2 regions of the Vibrio rarus genome follow, and region 2 is predicted to be linked to the other one. Evidence: riboswitches for the same ligand, from Rfam matches in the RefSeq annotation. Region 2 holds a riboswitch; the other holds the start of a gene.

Region 1 (3,423 bases), on a different replicon from region 2:
GCTTCTTTACGCGTAAATACAGGGTAGTTAGCGTACCCTCCCTGTTGAGACCATTTAATTTCACTATCCCAATACGCTCCTTTCACCAAACGCAATGGAATGATATCTCCTTGCTCTTTCGCCAACGCATTCACCCATACCAACACTGGCAAACAGCGTTTCGAGTAGGCTTGAATCACTAAACCAAACTTGCCCCAACCTTTTACTTGTTCATTGTTATACACTTTTTCAAATAACTTAAGAGAGAGCTCTAAACGGTCAGCCTCTTCTGCATCAATAGTAATAGCCACATCTAACGCTATTGCCCTAGACAGTAATTTGAGCAAAGTATCATGCAGTTCCGTTAACACACGTTGTTGGTTAGCCACTTCATAGCGCGGATGTAAAGCAGATAATTTAATGGAAATGGATGGCGCTGGGTGATGACACGCTTTTGTAGCGGTTTTCTTAGCCAGGTTATTGCTGCCTACTGACTCTATCGCCAGTAAATAGTCATTAAAATACTTAGCGGCATCGTCAGCGGTTAATGCCGCCTCACCCAACATATCAAAAGAGTGAGTAAAGCCTTGCTTGCGTAATGCCGCGCCGTTTTTTTGCGCCTCTACAATATTGCGCCCTAACACAAACTGATGCCCCATCACCTTCATAGCCTGATGCATTGCCTTGCGGATCACCGGTTCTGACATTTTATTCATTAACGTTGAGATAGCAGAACTCGGACTGGTTGTTTCAGTTTTGTTAATGCCCACTACTTTACCAGTCAGCATCAACCCCCACGTAGAGGCATTAACAAATACGGAATCCGACTGGCTTAAATGGGACTTCCAATCTGCAACGGTTAGCTTATCTTTTATTAAGGCATCGGCCGTTTCAGTATCAGGAATTCGCATCAGTGCTTCTGCTAAACACATCAATAAAATCCCTTCTTGGGTATCTAAACTGTATTCTAGCAGTAATGCATCTATCATCTGAATTGACCGCTTATCCTTACGAATAGCTTCAATTAACCACGTAGTTTGCCTTTTTATGCGTTCTTTCTCTGCTTTTGAAGGCGTCGCTAATTCTAACAATTCATTTAACCAGCTCGACTCATCTACCATATACATAGGAGAAATATTCGACCATAAAACGTCTTTAGGTTGATTAATGAAGTCGGAACTTAAAACACTAGATGCCGTAAACATTGCTTTTCCTCAGCTCTATAAAAACCGCCATTTATTTGCCCACAATCCTACATAGCGGCACAAGGCAAAGCAAAGAATTAGAAAACCTAAATAAGAGAATTGTGATTACAAGCACCCAACAATAACATTAAAATAATTTAACAATTAAATTTAATATCTAGACACCCTCTGTAGCAGACTATAGAATCCCTTTCGCTGGTGTCATGAAACCCGAGGTTTCAGACTTAAAAGGGAATTTGGTGTGAATCCAAAGCTGACGCGCAACGGTATTTGAGAGCAAACTTTACGCTACTCATCAGTCCGATTACCTGCCAGTAAGAAAGAGCGTCAATATAGGCGCCTTTATCACTACGCGTATTAGGACTTAACATGAAAAAAACACTTGTAGCGACAGCGATCTTTGCGCTGTACTCGCCAACCATTCTTGCCCAACAGGTTGATTCAGCAGACGTTGATGAAACTATGGTCGTCACAGCAAACCGTTTTGCACAGCCAATATCGTCCACTCTAGCCAATATCAGTGTCATTGAACGTCAAGATATCGAAGCGATTCAAGCCGATAGTGCTCTAGACGTCCTCAAGACACTACCGGGTGTAGAGGTGAGACAATTAGGCACAAAAGGCAATGCCACTAGTATCTACTTACGCGGTGCTACTTCTGCTCAAACTCTTATTCTTGTCGACGGCGTACGAATCAACTCGCCAACATCAGGTGGCGGTTCAATCGGTTTAATACCAGCATTTGCCATTGAGAAAATTGAAGTGCTGCGAGGACCAAAGGCGTCAGTGTACGGCGCTGATGCGGTAGGTGGCGTAATCAGCATCACTACCGTACCTCAAGATAACGTGCATGAAGTCTCATTGACGGGCGGCAGTAACTACTACCATTCTGAAGGTTTCCGTAGTTCTGGAGAAATAAGTGAAAGCACTCGAGGCTCATTTGTTGTAAATAATGAAGCTTCTAAAGGCTATGCCATCTCCACCTTATCTCCAAAAGGTGAAGATTATGGCTATAAATCTCAAGTGGTGTTTGGCTCCCTACAACATGATATTTCTGATAACTGGAGCGCGAACTTCTCTGGTTACAACCAAAACAGTAGCAGCGAGTTTCTCACCTCCACATCAAAAGACGAAACAGCCGTAGATTTTTACTCTGTAACCGGTGGTCTTAATTTCACCCTTGATGCTTTTCAGTCCTCACTGCAAATCAGTCGCAGCAATGATGCGCAAGGCACTCGAGATGCGGCTAAGACTCGCGCAGAGGCAACGTTAGAAGCTCAGCGAAATACGGTGTCTTGGATTAACTCCTATCAAATTAATTCCCTTTTAAATGTGACTGGTGGTCTTGATTACTATCAAGAAGACGTTAACCGTGGTGGCTCAAATACCACTAACTATGCAAAAGCAGATAGAAATAACCGAGGTATTTTTGCCACAAGTTCACTGAACTTAGACCCTGTGATTATCGAAGCGAGCATCCGCAATGACGACGACAGCTCCTATGGCAGTAACACCACTTGGAACTTGGCCGCTGGGGTAAATATATTTGATGTTGTCACGGCATCATTAAGCCATGGCACAGCCTATAGAGCTCCGACATTTAATGACCTTTACTGGCCTGCCGACCCTTATTCATCTGGAAATCCGAACCTAAAACCAGAAACGTCTGAATCGACAGAATTTACTCTACAAGGTTTTCAAACTTGGTCCTCATGGAATATTTCCTTATATAAAACCAACATTAAAGACATGATTGCTTGGGCTCCAAGCGCATCAGGCCTTTGGCAACCCACTAACATAGATAAAGCAGAGATAAAAGGTATAGAAGCCAGTATTGAGTTCGATACTTGGTTGATACACCACACCGTTTCTGGGGATTGGAAAGATCCAAAAAACAAACAAACGGGCTTTCAGTTAGCAGACCGTGCAAAGCAAAATTACTCTTGGATTGGTACGGCTAATTGGCAAGATCTGCAAACATCATTGATAGCAAACTATGTGGGTGAACGCCCTGAAAGCTCAGCAGCATCGCCTAACATGATGGACGCTTACATCACTGTAGACTTGGCACTAAAATACAGCTTTACCGATAATCTAGATGCAAGATTCAAAGTAAATAACTTGCTTGATGAAGATTATGAGACAGCTAAAGACACTAACTCGTTTAGCACTGATGAGTATTTCAAAGGCGCAGAACGTAGCTACTACGCAGGTATTGATTACCGCTTCTAATACTGAG
Region 2 (3,423 bases):
ATACCGTGCATTCTCGGTAGTAAATGCCAACAACACCATCAAGCATTTTTTATTAACCTCTTGCCAGTAAAATGAAGAAACACATCTTCTAATGTGGTATCCCGTATGCGGCCACTGATAGAGTCGTGACTGATGTGAGTTAACCGTTGCAAAGCGTGCTCTTTGTTACTGAAAAACTCGTGTTGGACCTCTTCACTTTCAATTTCAAGAACGAATGGCCCTAGATGCTGTTTCAAGCTAGCGGCGGTGCCTTGGGTGATGATTTTGCCACTATCGATGAAGATAACACGATCCGATAATCGCTCCGCTTCTTCAATGTAATGGGTGGTTAGGAAAATGGTACAGTCACGTTCTTTGTTGATTTTTTGTAGAAATGCCCACATTTTTCGTCGGCTAAGGGGGTCTAAGCCCACCGTTGGTTCATCCAAAAATAAGATTTTGGGCTGGTGCATTAATGCGCGAGCAATCACCAGTTTGCGTTTCATACCACCAGATAGCTTGGATGCAGGCTTATGTTTGTGTTCAGTTAGGCCTGCAAATTCAAGGCTTTCATCTATGGCCCTTTGCAAAGCCTTGCCACGCATTTTATAGAGCAAGCCGTGAACTTTGAGGTTTTCAACGGCATTGAGCTCTTTGTCCACATTATTATGTTGTGGCACCACACCAATCAAACGTCTTAAATCATGTCGATTAGAGCGGTTCTCTATGTTGTCATAAAGCACCGTTCCGGAATCAGGTTCGAGCAGCCCAGTCATCATTTTAATGGTGGTGGTTTTACCCGCGCCATTGGGGCCAAGAAAGGCACACACTTCGCCGCGTTGAATGGAAAAACTCATCTCATCAACGGCTTTGCGCTTAGCAAAATGTCGGGTCAATGACCGCACTTCGATAACGGGTTTCGTCGAGTGATGCTGTTGTAAAATCATGCTGTTCTGCTCTATTTACTTTGATTAAGTGATTAGCGAAAAATGCCTATTTCAGCACGATACCCGCTTCTTTAGCCGCATCATTAAGGTGCTGCAGGTAAATGTGTTGTATCGAATCATTACGTCCTAAGCCTTTTAGCACAGGGATGACCTTGATATTTTGTTTGGTCAGCATCATTTTCCATGAGTCATCCTCATCACCGGCCATATCGTTATTGGCATGATCCCCGGCAACCACCATCAGCGGTTTAACCATAACGCTTTTGATGGAGTCGTGTTTTAAACGCGCCATAAGGCTATCGAAGTTAGGATAGCCTTCCACTAAGCCAATATAGATTTTTACGTCTGGATAACGTTGATTTAAGATTTCTTGAAGCTCGTAATACAGGCCGGTAGAAAGATGATGGTTGCCGTGGCCCATATACACTAAAGCGGTATTGTTTTTCTTGGCAAGCGCCACATCGCTGGCTAATGCATCCGCTAAAGTATGCAGATCTTTACGGTATGGGTGTTGCGCACCCCAAGTGCCCATTAATGGGCGGCCAAGAGCCACATTATGAAAAGGTTTCCATTTTGCTTTTACCGTTTGAATAGACGCTAGGGCGTTTACCGTTCCTTTAAGGTCGATATACTCTTCACCATGTGACAGTAAGGTGGTTTGCACAACGATGTTTTTATAACCTGCGCTTTGCAAATCGTTCATTGTCCCCATGACATTTTGTACCTGATAAAAATTTTTAGGGACTTCAGGGTGTTGTTGTTGATATTGCTTATCCGTTGCACGCTTATGCCAAATTTTACGAATAATATTTGAGGTAAACGCAAAGCGTACAGGGGTGTTCGGGTAGGCTTTTTGCACTTGTTGTTGAATGCCAATCAGTGAGCCAATAGCGGTGTTGTAAGTGGTACCAAAGGCGGCGAGGACGATAGCGGATTTTTCGGGTTTCGCCGTTTTGCTAGAAGAATGCGCTGTTGCCGTTAGAGGTAGGCTGGCCAACAGTCCGAGAAAAAGGATCTTGCGTGGCACTTTAGTCAGCGTGAGGCTATTTTTCAATAATGTTGAAATTAACATAATAGGTATCCGTAAGTTCCGATACAACGTGCTAGGTTGCATCAAATCATCACTCAGATCATAAAGAGAGAGCGAAGGCATAATGGTGGCTTACGGGAGTAAATAACAAAGGTTTCGTCATCAATAGAGTCATTAACCACGAGTAACCCGCTCGCCTTTGGTGAACTGGATATTCCCAGTTCATTGAACCATTCAGGCAGGTATCCTGGCTTTTGGGTCAACATATGCAGAACGCCTTCCCAGATAATCTCCAGTGGACTCATGTCTGCTAACTCGCCAAATACAGTTGCGGGTACAGCTCAAGCTTTTAACTTGATTCCCTTTTAAGTGCAATTCAATGAATGTGACACCTGAATGGTAAGCATATTGCCTTAAAAAATCTTATGAATAGTGATAAAAATCAATAAAGAGAGATTTTTGTTTCATTAAACAAGGTGTGGCTAGAAATTAATATGCAATGAATTTCTATTCAATTCCGCTATTGGTGACTTTTAAGGGGAGAGTGTGTTTAAATCGAGCTATCGCAAAGCTGGCGCGCAGTTATCTTGATAATTATCAATCATACCTGTCGCTCTCTATGAGAGACTTCATGAATATTTAGTGTATTAAGTGAATCAGGTGTCATTCCTGAACTGTCCCCGCAACTGTGAGCGAACATGCAGTATACCTGTATAAATATTCGTAAGTCAGATCCTGCTAAATATCCAACAATCAAACAGCCTGAGCGGGATCACTCAGTGTCATTGTCTTTCAATTTCAGCCGATCTGACTGTTTGATGTTTTTATTAATTGTGCTGGAGTTTCAGTGGGTAAATTAAAACGTTCGAAACACAATAAAGAGTTGCGCTGGGGTTACACAACCGGTGCCTGTGCGGCAGCGGCGGCCAGCGCCGCTGTGCGAATGCTTATTTCCGATAGCCCTTTCTCTAAGATTGAAATTAGTCTGCCTAATAAAGAGCTCGTGACATTTCCATTGGCACGACTAGAAAAACACCTAGATAACCATGCGGTTTCAATACTTGCCGGTGTGGTTAAAGACGGCGGCGATGATCCCGATTGTACCCACGGCTTAGAAATTCAGTGCAGGGCAAAATGGAGCACTACCGCGGGGATCCACCTTACAGGCGGGCAAGGAATTGCAACGGTGACACTGCCAGGTTTAGAACTCCCTGTTGGTGAGCCTGCCATCAACCCCGTACCGAGAGCCAATATTATACAGATGGTGCAACGAGAGTTGGATTTATCGACACCGTCATGGTCAACGGGTGCGTCGATAGAAGTGCGAGGTGTTGAGTTAACTATCTTAGCCCCCGGAGGGGAAGTGGCCGCCAAGGAGACCATTAGTGAGCGGCTCGGGCTTATAGGCGGTATTTCAATTTTAGGGACTCGCGGTACCGTGAAGCCTTTTTCTACTTCCGCTTATGC

What was found. A riboswitch is a leader RNA that binds a small molecule or an ion and turns the genes downstream of it on or off. The one in region 2 is predicted to bind cobalamin.
Region 1: it holds a riboswitch for cobalamin, as region 2 does, so the genes downstream of both, OCU56_RS16490 (TonB-dependent receptor domain-containing protein) here and OCU56_RS05760 (sirohydrochlorin cobaltochelatase) in region 2, are expected to answer to the same signal.

The regions. Positions count from the first base shown of each region.
Region 1 is NZ_AP024901.1:780,041-783,463, reverse strand. It holds gene putA (bifunctional proline dehydrogenase/L-glutamate gamma-semialdehyde dehydrogenase PutA) at 1-1,184, opposite strand, end outside; cobalamin riboswitch at 1,364-1,514, shown strand; gene OCU56_RS16490 (TonB-dependent receptor domain-containing protein) at 1,554-3,416, shown strand.
Region 2 is NZ_AP024900.1:1,210,068-1,213,490, forward strand. It holds gene OCU56_RS05750 (ABC transporter permease) at 1-46, opposite strand, end outside; gene OCU56_RS05755 (ABC transporter ATP-binding protein) at 39-926, opposite strand; gene OCU56_RS05760 (sirohydrochlorin cobaltochelatase) at 973-1,998, opposite strand; cobalamin riboswitch at 2,177-2,367, opposite strand; cobalamin riboswitch at 2,580-2,713, shown strand; gene OCU56_RS05765 (cobalt-precorrin-5B (C(1))-methyltransferase) at 2,804-3,423, shown strand, end outside.